DNA from 4 places in the Pseudescherichia sp. genome. Region 1 is predicted to be linked to each of the others. Evidence: predicted binding sites of a transcription regulator. Region 1 holds the regulator's gene; each other region holds the start of a gene.

Evidence for each region. The regulator CRP, encoded in region 1, controls carbon source genes, mostly activating them, when cyclic AMP is high. The targets are predictions, from matches to a motif close to ATGTGANNNNNNTCACAT.
Region 2: azuC (stress response protein AzuC) is a predicted target of CRP. The motif match lies at 1,890-1,907, and genes of this name have one in related genera.
Region 3: hpt (hypoxanthine phosphoribosyltransferase) is a predicted target of CRP. The motif match lies at 2,591-2,608, and genes of this name have one in related genera.
Region 4: serC (3-phosphoserine/phosphohydroxythreonine transaminase) is a predicted target of CRP. The motif match lies at 1,982-1,999, and genes of this name have one in related genera.

The regions. Positions count from the first base shown of each region.
Region 1 is NZ_DAMBWA010000003.1:406,423-410,595, reverse strand. Features, by position in the region: gene RTX96_RS06705 (phosphoribulokinase) at 1-781, shown strand, start outside; gene RTX96_RS06700 (OsmC family protein) at 833-1,237, opposite strand; gene crp (cAMP-activated global transcriptional regulator CRP) at 1,546-2,178, shown strand; gene RTX96_RS06690 (YccS/YhfK family putative transporter) at 2,229-4,173, shown strand, end outside.
Region 2 is NZ_DAMBWA010000001.1:143,397-147,569, reverse strand. Features, by position in the region: gene RTX96_RS00715 (RpiB/LacA/LacB family sugar-phosphate isomerase) at 1-313, shown strand, start outside; gene RTX96_RS00710 (MFS transporter) at 356-1,777, opposite strand; gene azuC (stress response protein AzuC) at 1,990-2,073, shown strand; gene RTX96_RS00700 (DUF2766 family protein) at 2,139-2,390, shown strand; gene RTX96_RS00695 (non-heme ferritin-like protein) at 2,536-3,039, opposite strand; gene RTX96_RS00690 (DJ-1/PfpI family protein) at 3,249-3,806, shown strand; gene RTX96_RS00685 (arabinose ABC transporter substrate-binding protein) at 4,122-4,173, shown strand, end outside.
Region 3 is NZ_DAMBWA010000010.1:66,990-71,162, forward strand. Features, by position in the region: gene RTX96_RS14390 (ABC transporter permease) at 1-152, opposite strand, end outside; gene RTX96_RS14395 (ABC transporter ATP-binding protein) at 149-1,075, opposite strand; gene can (carbonate dehydratase) at 1,183-1,845, shown strand; gene hpt (hypoxanthine phosphoribosyltransferase) at 1,927-2,463, opposite strand; gene RTX96_RS14410 (glucose/quinate/shikimate family membrane-bound PQQ-dependent dehydrogenase) at 2,669-4,173, shown strand, end outside.
Region 4 is NZ_DAMBWA010000006.1:100,784-104,956, reverse strand. Features, by position in the region: gene aroA (3-phosphoshikimate 1-carboxyvinyltransferase) at 1-725, opposite strand, end outside; gene serC (3-phosphoserine/phosphohydroxythreonine transaminase) at 795-1,883, opposite strand; gene RTX96_RS10315 (DUF421 domain-containing protein) at 2,045-2,737, opposite strand; gene ycaO (30S ribosomal protein S12 methylthiotransferase accessory factor YcaO) at 2,876-4,173, shown strand, end outside.

The DNA of each region.
Region 1 (4,173 bases):
CCAGCTGGGTCTACGCGCCGCCGAGGTGGAGGGCGATAGCTTCCACCGCTATACCCGTCCGGAGATGGATATGGCGATCCGCAAGGCGCGCGATGCCGGGCGGCATATCAGCTACTTTGGTCCGGACGCCAACGACTTTGGTCTGCTGGAGCAGACCTTTATCGAATATGGTCACAACGGCACCGGACAGGCACGCAAGTATCTGCACACCTACGACGAAGCCGTCCCCTGGAACCAGGTGCCGGGCACCTTTACGCCGTGGCAGCCGCTGCCGGAACCCACCGACATTCTTTTTTACGAAGGATTGCACGGCGGCGTGGTGACGCCCCAGCACGACGTGGCGCGCCATGTGGATCTGCTGGTAGGGGTGGTGCCAATTATTAACCTCGAATGGATCCAGAAGATGATCCGCGACACCAGCGAGCGCGGCCACTCCCGGGAGACGGTGATGGACTCGGTGGTGCGCTCGATGGATGACTACATCAACTTCATTACGCCGCAGTTCTCCCGCACCCACATCAACTTCCAGCGCGTCCCCACGGTTGACACCTCAAATCCCTTTGCAGCCAAAAATATTCCCTCGCTGGACGAGAGCTTTGTGGTGATCCACTTTCGCGATCTGGAGGGTATCGACTATCCCTGGCTGCTGGCGATGCTGCAGGGATCGTTTATCTCCCACATCAACACCCTGGTGGTGCCGGGGGGCAAAATGGGACTGGCGATGGAGCTGATTATGCTGCCGCTGGTGCAGCGGCTGATGGAAGGCAAGAAGATTGAATAGGGTAATGCGCGACATGCAGGCCCGGTAAGCGCAGCGCCACCGGGCATAAAATCATCCCTCAACCACCTCGTAGGAGTGGGTGATATTGACCGCTTTCTCCAGCATCAGCGCCACGGAGCAGTACTTCTCCGCTGAGAGATCCACCGCGCGGGATACCGCCGCCTCCTTCAGCTCTTTGCCGGTAACGATAAAGTGCAGGTTGATGTGGGTGAAGAGACGCGGCGCCTCTTCCCGACGCTCGGAGGTCAGCTTCACTTCGCAATCGGTCACGCTATGACGCCCTTTCTGCAGGATCGACACCACGTCAATGGCGCTGCATCCGCCTGCCGCCATCAGTACCATCTCCATCGGGCTGGGGGCTTTGTCCCCGGAGTTGCCGTCCATTAAGACCTGATGCCCAGAGGCGGACTCGCCGAGAAACGTTAACCCTTCAACCCATTTTACGCGTGCTTGCATTTTCATCACTCCAGAGTGGCAATTTTCCCGACAGATTACGCGCGCAGAGCAAAACGCGCAACGGAAGGCGACCTGCATCAAGCTGAAGCGAGACACCAGGAGACACACGGCAAAAGCTATGCTAAAACAGTCGGGATGCTCCAGTAATGTATTGACATTATGCAGGTATGCAGAGGACTTCAACCATTACAGGCCGCATGCCTATATTGACGGCCCCCTTCCCAGGATTCGGGAAGCATATGATTGCAACCCCAGCCGCCGGACCCGTCCCGCGACTGGCGCCAGCTTATAACAGAGGATAACCGCGCATGGTGCTTGGCAAACCACAAACAGACCCGACTCTCGAATGGTTCTTGTCTCATTGCCACATTCATAAGTACCCGTCGAAGAGCACGCTGATTCACCAGGGTGAAAAAGCGGAAACGTTGTATTACATCGTCAAAGGCTCGGTGGCAGTGCTCATCAAGGATGAAGAAGGGAAAGAGATGATCCTCTCTTACCTGAACCAGGGAGACTTTATCGGTGAACTGGGCCTGTTTGAAGAGGGCCAGGAGCGCAGCGCATGGGTACGGGCGAAAACCGCCTGTGAAGTGGCCGAAATTTCCTATAAAAAATTCCGTCAGCTTATCCAGGTCAACCCGGATATTCTGATGCGCCTCTCGTCGCAGATGGCACGTCGCCTGCAGGTCACCTCTGAGAAAGTGGGCAACCTTGCCTTCCTCGACGTTACCGGCCGCATCGCGCAGACGCTGCTGAACCTGGCTAAACAGCCAGACGCCATGACCCATCCGGACGGGATGCAGATCAAAATCACCCGCCAGGAGATTGGCCAGATCGTGGGCTGCTCCCGCGAAACCGTGGGCCGTATTCTGAAGATGCTGGAAGATCAGAACCTGATCTCTGCACATGGTAAAACCATCGTCGTCTACGGAACGCGTTAAGCTTTAAGAACGGCGTGTCGCCTCTGCGCACGCCGTTTTTGCTCTCCCCCATGTGGCGCCGGTTAATCTACCACCCTGAAGTTAACTACGCACTGCGGCAAACGCTGGTGCTGTGCCTTCCCGTGGCCATCGGCCTGGCGTTAGGCCACCTGCAGCAGGGGCTACTGTTCTCGCTGGTGCCCGCCTGCTGTAACATTGCCGGTCTTGATACCCCACACAAACGCTTCTTTAAGCGCCTGATTATCGGCGGTTCGCTGTTTGCCGGCTGTAGCCTGGCGGTGCAGCTGCTGCTGGGGGCCAACGTTGCGCTCCCGCTGATCCTTGCCGGACTGGCAATGCTGCTGGGCGTCACGGCGGAAATCAGTCCTCTACACGCTCGCCTGCTGCCTGCCTCGCTCATCGCCGCTATCTTTACCCTGAGCCTGGCGGGCAATATGCCGGTCTGGGAGCCGCTGCTCATCTACGCCCTGGGCACGCTCTGGTATGGCGCATTTAACTGGTTCTGGTTCTGGCTGTGGCGCGAGCAGCCGCTGCGTGAGTCGTTAAGCCTGCTCTATCGCCAGCTTGCCGACTACTGCGAGGCGAAGTACAGCCTGCTAACGCAGCACGCCGACCCGGAGAAGGCCTTGCCACCGCTGCTGACGCGCCAGCAAAAGGCGGTGGATCTCATCAGCCAGTGCTATCAGCAGCTGCATATGCTCGCCGCCAACCAGCATAACGACTACAAGCGTCTGCTGCGGGCGTTTCAGGTGGCGCTGGATCTGCAGGAGCACATCTCGGTTAGCCTGCACCAGCCGGAAGAGGTGCAGAAGCTGGTGGAGCGCAGCCACGCCGAAGCGGTGATCCGCTGGAATGCGCAGGTGGTCGCCGCCCGGCTCCGGGTGCTGGCGGACGACATTCTCTACCATCGCTACCCGACCCGCTTCACTATGGAGAAGCAGATTGGCGCGCTGGAGAAGATCGCCCGCCAGCATCCGCAAAACCCGGTCGGGCAGTTCTGCGCCTGGCACTTTAGCCGTATTGCCCGCGTGCTGCGCACCCAGCGTCCGCTCTATACGCGCGATCTGATGGCCGACCAGCAGCGCCGCCAGCCGCTATGGGAGGCGCTCAAGAGCTACCTGTCGCTGAAATCTCCGGCGCTGCGCAACGCCGCCCGCATCAGCGTCATGCTGAGCGTCGCCAGCCTGATGGGCAGCGCGCTGCACCTGCCGAAGCCCTACTGGATCCTGATGACGGTGCTGCTGGTCACGCAGAACGGTTACGGTGCCACGCGGGTGCGTATTTTACACCGGGCGGCAGGGACGTTAGCGGGGTTGACCATCGCCGGGTTCGCCCTGCACTTTCATGTCCCGGAGGGGTACACGCTGCTGGGCATGCTGTTTATTACGCTGGTAAGCTACCTGATAATTCGTAAGAGCTACGGCTGGGCGACGGTGGGTTTCACCATTACGGCGGTTTATTCGATTCAAATTCTGACCCTGAGCGGCGAGAACTTTATCGTCGCCCGCCTGATCGATACCCTGATTGGCTGCCTGATCGCCTTCGGCGGGATGGTCTGGCTCTGGCCGCAGTGGCAGAGCGGGCTGCTGCGGAAAAATGCCCATGATGCGATTGAGAAGGATCAGGATGCGATTCGCCTGATCCTCAGTGACGATCCGCAGCCCACGCCGCTGGCTTACCAGCGGATACGGGTCAATCAGGCGCACAACGCGCTCTTTAACTCCCTCAACCAGGCGATGCAGGAGCCGGGGTTCAATACCCATTATCTGGAAGATATGAAGCTCTGGGTGACCCACAGCCAGTTTATCGTCGAACACATTAACGCCCTGACAACCCTGGCTCGGGAACACGCGATGCTAACGCCGGATCTGGCCCAGCGCTATCTGGAGTCCTGTGAGATTGCGCTTCAGCGCTGCCAGCAGCGGCTGGACTATGACGGGGCCGGGGCATCCGGAGACGCGAATATTCTTGAAGCGCCGGAGACGCTCACCCACG
Region 2 (4,173 bases), on a different contig from region 1:
GCTGGCGCTGCCTTTCGCTAAAGGCTTCGGCTGGGGTGCAGAGCTGAACGTACGTTTTATCTTTGAAAAAGCCTTTACCGGCCGTAAAGGTGAAGGCTATCCGCCAGAGCGTAAAGAGCCACAGGTGCGTAACGCCGGGATCCTCAACCAGGTGAAAGCGGCAGTGGTAAAAGATAACTATCTCGACACCCTGCGTGCTATCGACCCTGAGCTAGTGAAAACCGCCGTCTCCGGCCAGCGTTTCCAGCAGTGCTTCTTTGAACACTGCCAGGATAAAGAGATCGAAGCGTTCGTTCGCGAAGTGCTTGCCTGATTCCTCCTGTGCCGGGCAGCGCGACGCTGACCCGGCCAGAAGTTAACGTCTCTTTGTCGACACCGCGCTGCCCGCATCTTTCGCCAGCCTGAACGTATCGGCCATTCCTACCAGACAGATCAGCGCGATAAACACAAATGCCAGCCGGAAGCTGATGCCTGGCACGCCGCTAAGCGCCAGCCAGTCGCTGACCTTCTCTCCCAGTCGTATACCGATAGCCCCGAGCGTAATGCCCAGCCCAACCGCCAGCTGGGTAGCCGTGCTGAACAGGGTATTGGCATAGCTCATCTGTGCTGAGGGGACATCGGCGAAGGCGAGAGTGCTGACGCCGGTAAACTGCACCGAGCGAAAGACGCCGCCCAGATAGAGCACGACAAAAATCACCCATACCGACGTCGTCGGCGTGATAAAGGCGCAGGCCAGCAGGGCCAGCACGTTCAACGCACCGTTAATCAGCAGCAGCTTTTTAAAACCGAGCCAGCGGATCAGCGGCGTGGTGGCGGGCTTAATCGTCAGGTTACCCACGAAGACCGCCAACACCAACAGCCCGGCATGAAACGGATCCATACCAAAGCCGACCTGGAACATCAGCGGCAGCAGAAACGGCACCGCGCTGATCGAGGCGCGAAACAGCGATCCGCCATACATGGTAACGCGAAAGGTGGGCACCTGCATGGCATCGAGGCGGATCATCGGCCAACGGGCACGCTGAAAATGGCGTAGCGCGTAGACTAGGGTCGCAGTGCCCAGCGCCAGCAGGCCGAGCGTCCACGCTCCCTGCTGCTGTTCACCTCCCAGCATCTCCATCGCGCACATCAGGCTGACCATCGCCACCGAGGTGGAAAGAAAGCCAGCCAGGTCGAACGGGCGGCGTTCGTCATCGCGAATATCGGGAATGATGCGCAGCGCCAGAGCGATCGCCAGCAGGCCAATCGGCACGTTGATAAAGAAGATCCAGCGCCAGTCGGCGTAGCGGGTGATGAAGCCACCCAGAGGCGGGCCGATAATGGGCGCCACCAGCGCGGGCCAGGTCAGGGTGGCGATGGCGGTGATCAGCAGGTGTTTAGGCGTCGTACGCAATACGGCCAGCCTGCCGACGGGTACCATTAGCGCGCCGCCCATGCCCTGCAAAATGCGCATCGCTACAAACATCTCTACGCTGGTGGAGAGGCCGCAGAATACCGAGGCGAGGGTAAAGATCGCCAGCGCGGTGGTGAAGACCTTACGCGCACCGAAGCGATCGGCAATCCAGCCGCTGGCGGGGATCAGTACTGCAAGGGTAATGAGATAGGCACTGATACCGATGTTCAGCGCCACCGCGTCGACGCCAAAACTCTTTGCCATATCCGGCAGGGCAGTCGCTATCACCGTCCCGTCGAGAAACTCCATAAAAAAGGCCCCGGCCACCAGCAGCGCAGCAGGCGAGACGCCCCGCGCTTTCTCCGGGAGGGTATTTTCACTCATTTTTGGTCTGCCATTTCAAAAAAAATTATAATAATTAAAAAAAATGAAACTGCGTAACTTGCGGATTATTCAACGATTTATTAACAAATCTAAAAAAGGTGTTGATGAATTGATGTGATATTCATCACAAACTGGTTGATTTTTGTGATGCAAGTCATATTATACGCCCATAGACAAGTAACACCTGCACAACAAAACAGCCGGAGCACAACATGAAATTGCGCAAGATCCTGAAAAGCATTTTTGAAACCTATTGCAAGACTTTTAAAGACGTACCGCCGGGCGCTATGTTTTAATAAAGTTGCTGTGATAAAAAACCTGCTACGGCAGGTTTTTTTGTTTCTGGAAATCAGGAGTAACTATGTCTCAAAATCTTAGCGCCGATCAGGAGCTGGTGTCCGACGTTGTGGCGTGCCAGCTGGTGATTAAACAGATCCTCGATGTCATTGACGTTATCGCCCCGGTTGAGGTGCGTGAGAAGATGGCTAACCAGCTTAAAACCATCGATTTCACTGCCCATCCGGCAGCGGCGGACCCGGTTACCCGGCGCGCTATTCAGAAAGCCATTGCCTTAATTGAGCTGAAGTTTACACCGCAGGAAGAAACACACTAAAGCGTGAATACAGGCAAATAAAGTAAACCTTTGTTTTGTTATTTTCAAACGGAGGTTTTCTTTATTGTTGGAGGCGTTGGGGTAGGGTCCGGACGGTAGGGGCCTGGCGGGAGAGGATCCCGCCAGAAAGAGCAGCGATAAACGATCAGTGTTTACGGCAGTTCACTACGTTAAGCAGCGCCCGGTCGGTCTGGGTGATATTTTTCCCGTCACGCAAAGAGCGATGAATCTCTCCAATCAACAGCTGCAGCAGGAGACCATCCTGCTGCTCTGCTTTTTCCAGCTCGCGCAAAAAATTAAGGGTCTTTTCATCCTTTACCGCTTTAGCTTCTTCGCTCAGCTGCGCCAGCATTTCCCGCCGCACGTTGTACTCCTCAAACGCTTTCTGAAACAGCTCTTCTAAAGAGTTAAAGTGTTCAGGCGGATTTTCCCGCGCTTTCACAATAGGATAGGCACCGGCGCGCTTCATAAAGTCGAATACGCGCATCATAAGGTTTACTTTCTCTTGCGCCTGCGCGCGCAGGAAGGTTGCCGAACCCGGTAGATCGTGCTCACAGCACCACTCACTGAGCGAGAGGCAGAGATTAGATGCCTGAAACTCAAGATTAACCTGCGAGTTGAGTTTTTGTGCCATGCCGATAGTCGCCATAATGACCTCCTTCTGTCCTGGACGAGGCTGCGATGAATGTCAGCCTTACTGCGTCGATAAGACGATCGTAAAGATTTATTCATCTGACAAATGTGATCCGCCAGACACTTTTCAACGTCATAAACGAATAATCTTAATGAAAATAGAGGGTTACATTCATGCTTGAATGTATCTCATAGAGGGTTTCGTTTAATATGAAGGAGTTGGAGATGAAAAGAGTTGCCGTGCTGCTGGCCCCCGGTTTTGAAGAGGCGGAAGCCATAGTCACCATTGATATACTGCGCCGGTTGCACATTGATGTAGAAACGCTGGCCTGCACTACGTCCCGCGCGGTGGTGAGCTACCACGCGATTCCTATGGTAGCCGACGCTACGTTAAGCGAGCGCCTGAATACGCTTTACGATGCCGTTGTGCTGCCGGGCGGTCCGGAGGGGAGCGTTAACCTTGCGGCCAGCGCTGAAGTTATCGCCTTTGTGACCCGTCATGATGAAGCGGAAAAGCTTATCTGTCCTATCTGCTCGGCAGCCGCACGGGTACTGGGAGGCAACGGCCTGCTGAAAGGGCGGCGTTACGTCTGTTCGGGCGATCTGTTTGAAACCGTGACCGACGGCCACTATGTCGACGCTGCCGTCGTAGAGGATGGCAACCTGATTAGCGGCAAGGGATTAGGCCGGGTATTCGATTTTGCCTTTGCCGTCTCAGCGCGTCTTTTAGGTGATGATGCCCCGGTACGTGACCACGCGGATCATATCTACTATCCCCTCTAGTTTCTCAGCACGACAAAACACTCCTCAGGCCACAAGGATAAGCTGGCTGGCCTGATGGATAATTCTGCTACACCCCTCCGCATTTGTCTGACAAATACGCCAATTCTTATGAAGATATTCGCTGAATTTATGCACGCTTTTACTGTAATTCTGCGGTGTGATGGCGCTCTCCTATGGAGGATTAATTTCCCGCTAAAACTACTCCAGCAATAGCATCTCCTGATAGACGTGTGCTAATGCCTTGTTTTAAGGCTGATTAGACAGCTAATAAACTCTCATACCTTACATAAAAAAGCGTTAAAGCTGGAGTTAACCATGCACAAATTCACTAAAGCGCTGGCGGCCATTGGTTTAGCTGCCGTTATGT
Region 3 (4,173 bases), on a different contig from region 1:
CCAATCCGCGATCCGATCAGGTTGCCGAAGATGATGAAGTAGAGGGTCATGGTGATCACCGGCGGAACCAGGGTCTGGATCCAGATGCGCATAAAGCGCTGGATCTCTTTGTGCCAGATACTTTTTAGCGCGACCCAGTAGAGCTGCATCATGCGTGGTCTCCTTTTTTATTGTGTACCAGCGTGACAAACAGCTCTTCTAAACGGTTGGCTTTGTTACGCATGCTTAATACCTGAACGCCCTGGGCGCTCAGCTGGCTGAAAACGCTGTTGATCCCCTGCTCGCGCAGCACTTCGACCTCCAGGGTTGAGGTATCCACCAGCCGGTACTGGTAGCCTTCCAGCTTCGGCAGCGGGCTTTTCGGCGCCAGGTCGAGGATAAAGGTCTCTGATTTCAGCTTGGCCAGCAGCGACTTCATGGAGGTGTTCTCCACCAGCTCGCCGTGCTGAATAATACCGATGTTACGGCAGAGCATCTCCGCCTCTTCCAGATAGTGGGTGGTGAGGATAATGGTCGTGCCCTGGGCGTTCAAATCTTTTAAAAAGCCCCACATGGAGCGGCGCAGCTCAATGTCCACCCCGGCGGTAGGTTCGTCGAGGATCAGCAGCTTAGGCTCATGCATCAGCGCCCGGGCGATCATCAGACGGCGTTTCATCCCGCCAGAGAGCATCCGCGCCTTTTCGTTGCGTTTTTCCCACAGATCGAGCTGCTTAAGGTACTTTTCGCTACGGATCAGCGCCTCATGGCGCTCGACGCCGTAGTAGCCCGCCTGGTTGACGACAATCTGCTGCACGGTCTCAAAGGGGTTGAAGTTAAACTCCTGCGGCACCAGGCCGAGCTGGCGTTTAGCGTTCACCACGTCCTTCTGCAGGTCGTAGCCAAAGACGCTCACCCGCCCCGAGGTTTTATTTACCAGCGAGCTGACGATACCGATCGTGGTCGATTTACCCGCACCGTTGGGTCCCAGAAGCGCGTAGAAGTCACCCGCTTCTACTTTTAAATCAATGCCGCGCAGCGCCTGCACGCCGCCCGGATAGGTTTTTTTAAGCTGCTCAAGCTCCAGTGCAATGGTCATGTCGTTTCGCTTACCTTTTTTCTGACACTCTATGTGTGGTTTAAAATTAAATGGAGTTGACCTATATTAGCTCAACGCATTTACTTGGTTACAGGTCGTTAACCGTCATGAAAGATATAGATACACTCATCAGTAACAATGCACTATGGTCAAAGATGCTGGTGGAAGAGGATCCCGGATTTTTCGAGACCCTGGCTAAGGCACAGAAGCCGCGCTTCCTGTGGATTGGCTGCTCCGACAGCCGCGTTCCCGCCGAGCGTTTGACCGGCCTTGAGCCGGGCGAGCTGTTCGTTCACCGTAACGTCGCCAACCTGGTTATCCACACCGATCTGAACTGCCTGTCGGTAGTGCAGTACGCGGTGGACGTGCTGGAAGTTGAGCACATCATCATCTGCGGCCACTACGGCTGCGGCGGCGTGCAGGCAGCGGTTGAGAACCCTGAGCTGGGGCTGATCAACAACTGGCTGTTGCATATCCGTGACATCTGGCTCAAGCACAACGCGCTGCTGAGCGAAATGCCGGAAGAGCGTCGCCTCGACACCCTGTGCGAGCTGAACGTCATGGAGCAGGTCTATAACCTGGGCCACTCAACCATCATGCAGTCGGCGTGGAAGCGCGGGCAGAATGTCACTATCCACGGCTGGGCCTACGGTATTCACGACGGCCTGCTGCGCGATCTTGACGTTACCGCCACCAGCCGCGATACCCTTGAGCTGGGCTATCGCAAGGGCGTGTCCAACATCAGCCAGAAGCATATTAACCACAAATAAGTGGCAATGCCGGGCGGCGGCTTACGCCTTACCCGGCCTACAACTGCCCGGCACGCTTCGCGCTACCGGGCTTTTTAATGCCTACTCGTCAAGCGGCACCACTTTGCCCACATAGGGGAGATGACGATAGCGCTGGGCATAGTCGATGCCGTAACCCACCACAAACTCGTCTGGAATCGAGAAGCCAACAAATTCTACCGGCACCGCAACTTCCCGGCGCGATGGCTTATCCAGCAGGGTACAGATCGCCAGCGACTTCGGCTCGCGCAGGCTGAGGATCTCGCGCACTTTGGAGAGCGTATTCCCAGAGTCGATAATATCCTCGACGATCAGCACGTCTTTACCGCGAATATCTTCGTCCAGATCCTTGAGAATTTTTACGTCACGGGTGGTGGACATACCGCTGCCGTAGCTGGAGGCAGTCATAAAATCGACCTCATGCGGCACCTGCACTTCACGGCACAGATCGGCCATAAACATAAACGAGCCGCGCAGCAGGCCCACCAGCACCATCTCGCTGCCGCTCGCCTGATAGCGTTCGGTGATTTGACGACCCAATTCACTAATACGCGCTTTGATCTCCGCTTCCGGGATCATCACTTCAACAGTATGTTTCATATGCTAACCGTTTGATTTTGTAACCACTCACTCGATGCGGATAGCCTCTATTCCGGCATCAATTCATTAGCGCGCCAGTATACCAGCAAATGCTTTTATTAGGGGCGCGAGTTAAGAAAAGCCAAATATGTGATGACGGTCACACTTGTTAAATCCTATAATTAATTGCTATCAAAATATTAAACATTAAGAAGAGTGTCTTTCTATGGCAGAAACAAAAGCTCGGACGTCGCGCGTGCTCGTGACGTTAACAGCCCTGTTCGCAGCACTATGCGGGCTATTTCTCCTGATCGGTGGGGTCTGGCTGGTCGCCGTTGGCGGCTCCTGGTACTACCCTATCGCCGGTCTTGTTATGCTCGGCGTCGCCTGGCTGCTGTGGCGCAGCAAGCGTGCAGCGCTCTGGCTCTACGCTGCGCTCCTTCTCGGCACCATGATCTGGGGCGTCTGGGAAGTCGGCTTCGACTTCTGGGCGCTCACGCCGCGTAGCGACATCCTCGTCTTCTTTGGGATCTGGCTGGTGCTGCCGTTTGTCTGGCGTCGCCTGATCGTACCTGCCAACGGTGCGGTCGCCGCGCTGCTGGTAGCGCTGGTGATCACAGGCGGAATGCTGACCTGGGCGGGCTTTAACGATCCGCAGGAGATTAACGGCACGCTGAGCGCTGATGCGACGCCTGCTGCACCGATCTCTCAGGTCGCAGATGCCGACTGGCCGGCCTATGGTCGTAACCAGGAGGGTCAGCGCTACTCCCCGCTGAAGCAGATCAACGCCGACAACGTGCATAAGCTGAAAGAGGCCTGGGTATTCCGTACCGGCGATCTGAAGCTGCCAACCGATCCGGGTGAGATCACCAATGAAGTCACGCCGATTAAGGTTGGCGACACCCTGTTCCTCTGCACTGCGCACCAGCGTCTGTTTGCCCTAGATGCCGCCACCGGTAAAGAGAAGTGGCACTTCGATCCGCAGCTGAACACCAATCCGTCGTTCCAGCACGTGACCTGCCGTGGCGTCTCCTATCATGAGGCGAACGCCAACAATGCCAGCCCGGACGTGGTCGCTAACTGCCCGCGCCGCATCATTCTGCCGGTGAACGATGGTCGCCTGTTCGCCGTCAACGCCGACAACGGCAAGCTGTGCGAATCCTTTGCTAACAAAGGTATTCTGAACCTGCAAACCAACATGCCGGTCACTACCCCGGGCATGTACGAGCCGACTTCACCGCCTATCGTTACTGATAAGGTGATTGTCATTGCCGGTGCGGTAACCGATAACTACTCTACCCGTGAGCCGTCTGGCGTTATTCGCGGCTTCGACATCAATACCGGCGCGCTGCTGTGGGCCTTCGATCCGGGCGCGAAAGATCCGAACGCCATTCCGGCGGACCAGCATCACTTTACGCCGAACTCACCGAACTCCTGGGCACCGGCGGCCTATGATGCCAAGCTGGATCTGGTCTACCTGCCGATGGGCGTCACCACGCCGGACATCTGGGGCGGTAACCGCACGCCGGAGCAGGAGCGTTATGCCAGCTCTATCGTGGCCCTGAACGCCACCACCGGTAAACTGGCGTGGAGCTATCAGACCGTACACCACGATCTGTGGGATATGGATATGCCGTCCCAGCCGACGCTGGCGGATATTACCGTTAAGGGTCAGACCGTACCGGTGATCTACGCCCCGGCGAAAACCGGCAACATCTTTGTGCTGGATCG
Region 4 (4,173 bases), on a different contig from region 1:
TCGCCCTCAACCAGGTAGTGACCCGGAGAGCGATACTCCTGCCCGCCGCGTACCACAAAGCGCTGGTAGTGCTGGTTCTCTACCTCAACGCCAAAGGTTTTCATCAGATGCAGGGTGATATCGATATAGGGCTTCGAAACCAGATCGCCTTTGATAGAGATTTCGGTGTCCTGGGAGGCCAGCGGCGCGGTCATCAGCAGGGCGGTAAGAAACTGGCTGGAGACGCTGCCGTCTACCGCCACCTGACCGCCGGTAAAGCCACCGCGCAGGCGCAGCGGCGGATAGTTCTCTTGCTCAAGATAGTCGATCCGGGCGCCGCCCTGACGCAGCGCATCTACCAAATGGCCAATCGGACGCTCTTTCATGCGCGGTTCGCCGGTCAGCACAATGTTGCTGCTGCCGAGACACAGCGCGGCGGCTAACGGACGCATCGCCGTACCGGCATTGCCGAGGAACAATTCAACTTCTTCTGCAGAGCGTAACGCGCCGCCGTTGCCGGTCACTTCACAGCGGGTACGATCGTCAGAGAGCGTGTAATGAACGCCTAACGCTTTCAGCGCATTGAGCATATGGCGCACGTCATCGCTGTCCAGCAGGTTAGTGAGGACGGTGGTGCCGTTTGCCAGCGCTGCCAGCAGCAGAGCGCGGTTCGAGACACTCTTAGAACCAGGCAGATTAATGGTGCCGTCTACGCGCGCAATAGGTTGTAACGTCAGGGATTCCATGAAACTCAACTCTCAACTCAACATAATAAAAACCCCGCAGCAGGCGTGCGGGGGTGAAAAACAGCGCGATTAACCGTGGCGGCGTTCGAAGTCGACCATGAAATCGGTCAGCGCTTTCACGCCTGCCAGCGGCATGGCGTTATAGATAGAGGCGCGCATCCCGCCTACCACGCGGTGGCCTTTCAGCGCGTGCAGACCGGCGGCGAAGGATTCGTCCAGGAAGAGGCTGTCGAGCTTGCTGTCAGCCAGCTGGAACGGTACGTTCATGCGCGAACGGTTCGCTACCGCCACGTCGTTACGGTAGAAGTCGCTGCCGTCGATAACGCCGTACAGCAGCTCGGCTTTCTGCTGGTTGATGGCATTCATTGCCGCAACGCCGCCGTTTTGCTTCAGCCACTTGAACACCAGGCCTGACAGGTACCAGGCGAAGGTCGGCGGGGTGTTGAACATGGAGTCGTTGTCGTTCAGTACGCTGTAATCCAGAATCGACGGGCAGGATTTGTGGGCTTTACCCAGCAGATCGTCACGAACGATCACCAGCGTCAGGCCTGCCGGGCCAATGTTTTTCTGCGCACCGGCATAAATCACGCCGTAGCGGCTGACGTCAAGCGGCGCTGAGAGAATAGTAGAGGAGAGATCCGCCGTGACGATGACGCTCTCGTCAAAGTTCGGCTCTTCATGGATGGCGATACCGTCGATGGTCTCGTTCGGGCAGTAGTGCAGATAGGCTGCATCGCTGGAGAGCTGCCAGTCGCTCATCGGCTTAACAGCGCGCAGGCCGTCAACGGTCGTTTTGGCATCAATTACGTTCGGCGTACAGTATTTATGCGCCTCTTTTACCGCGCTGGCGGCCCAGTAACCGGCATCAACATAATCCGCCGTGGTTTTGTCGCCCAGCAGGTTCAGCGGAATGCCCGCGAACTGGCCGCGACCGCCGCCGTGGCAGAACAGAACTTTATAGTTCTCAGGGATGTTTAACAGATCGCGAAAATCCTGCTCCGCCTCTTCTGCGCACTGGATAAATGGCTTACCGCGGTGACTAATCTCCATGACCGACGTGCCAAGACCCTGCCAATCGCAGAGCTCCTGCTGAGCCTGTTTAAGCACCTCTGTCGGCAACATCGCCGGACCAGAACTAAAATTAAAGACCTGTGTCATTTCCTCTCACCACGCTGAAAGCAATAAGTTATTCCTGTGACATCGGTTGTACCATTGCGCGTCACGCGCCGCAACGGGTATTCCGACGACGGGAAGAAATGTGCACTCAGTCACATAGCAGATTATTTTGTAGCGTTCTGTGACGGTGGCGGAAAACCCTGTCAGGTGATGCGAATCGCCCGGCTGGCCTTCGTCCATTCTGGATTTTTGCAGCGCGGACAGGGTTGTTTATCTCCTGCCTGCATCGCGATCACCTCGCTGCATTTTACGCAGGCATAGTCGCCCGTCTCCGGCGCGACGATAAAGCGCGGCACAAGTCCTGCCGGCAGCAGTGAAAGCCCAGGGCGCACGTCCTCATCACGGTAGTAGTAGGTACTGATCTGCCCGTTGGTCTCCATGATGGCCAGCCGAATCTGCCCCAGTTGCTCCACGCCATTTACCCGCAGCTCCATATAGAACTCGACCTCGGTCAGGTTGGCCGCTCTAAGCTTGTCCCATGCCAGCTCGCCCTCCTCCACAATGATAATCGGCTTGCCTTCAAGCAGATCCTCAAGCCGTTCACTGTGGGCCATCAGCCACATCACCAGCCGGTAGAACAGCGCCAGCGAGATAAACACCACCAGCACCGGCAGCATCGGCACGTCGTCATAGAAGGCAACGTCCCCCGCCGCCGAGCCGAGGGTTAGAATGATCAGTACCTCGAAGAGCGACATCTGCCGCACGCCGCGACGTCCGGCGATCTTCAGGAACAGAAAAACGAGGATAAAGGTGTAGAGACTCCGCAGCGCGACCTCTCCCAGGAAGTCGAGCGGCGCCTTGTCCAGCATCATACGATGCAAATCGAATGCTTTCATTTTCTTTTGCCTAAACAGGACGTTACTTTCTACAAGCATAGCTCGCGCTTTTATTTTCGTCCTCCGGTGCAGGAAGATAGCGTCGTTCACCTAAAACCCGTATCATTGCGCGCTTTCCGTACGAATAAAGTGACGCTCATGACGCAAACATTTATCCCCGGCAAAGATGCCGCTCTGGAAGACTCCATCGCCCGCTTCCAGCAGAAACTGCTCGATCTTGGCTTCGATATCGAAGAGGCCTCCTGGCTGAATCCGGTCCCTAACGTCTGGTCAGTGCATATTCGCGATAAAGCCTGTGCGCTCTGCTTTACCAACGGTAAAGGCGCAACCAAAAAAGCAGCGCTGGCCTCCGCCCTCGGCGAATACTTTGAGCGTCTCTCTACCAACTACTTCTTTGCCGACTTCTGGCTGGGCGATGAGATCGCTAACGGCCCGTTTGTCCACTATCCGAATGAGAAGTGGTTCCCGCTGCCGGAAGATGACTCCCTGCCGGAAGGTATTCTCGACGCGCGCCTGCGCGCGTTCTACGATCCGGAAGGCGAACTCGCTGCTGGCATGCTGATTGACCTGCAGTCCGGCAACGAAGCGCGCGGCATCTGCGGCCTGCCGTTTACCCGTCAGTCCGACCAGCAGACGGTCTACATCCCGATGAACATCGTCGGCAACCTGTATGTCTCTAACGGCATGTCCGCCGGTAACACCCGCAACGAAGCCCGGGTGCAGGGCCTGTCGGAGGTGTTTGAGCGCCACATCAAGAACCGCATCATTGCCGAAAGCATTAGCCTGCCGGAGATCCCGCAGGCGGTGCTGGCCCGCTACCCGGGCGTGGTGGAGTCAATTGCTACCCTGGAAGCGGAAGGTTTCCCGATCTTTGCCTATGACGCCTCGCTGGGCGGCAAATACCCGGTGATCTGCGTCGTGCTGTTTAACCCGGCGAACGGCACCTGCTTCGCCTCCTTCGGCGCGCATCCGGACTTTGGCGTGGCGCTGGAGCGTACCGTGACCGAGCTGCTGCAGGGTCGTGGCCTGAAGGATCTCGACGTCTTTACCCCGCCGACCTTTGACGATGAAGAGGTGGCCGAGCATGCCAACCTGGAGACTCACTTTATCGACTCCAGCGGCCTGATCTCCTGGGATATGTTCAAGCAGGATGCCGACTACCCGTTCGTGGACTGGAGCTTCGCCGGCACCACCGAAGAGGAGTTCGCGACCCTGATGGCGATCTTCCGTGCCGAGGACAAAGAGGTCTACATCGCCGACTACGAGCACCTGAGCGTCTACGCCTGCCGCATTATCGTGCCGGGCATGTCGGATATCTATCCGGCAGAGGATCTCTGGCTGGCGAACAACAGCATGGGCAGCCACCTGCGTGAAACCATTCTTGCTCTGCCGGGCAGCGAGTGGGAGAAAGAGGCCTACCTTGATCTCATCGCCCA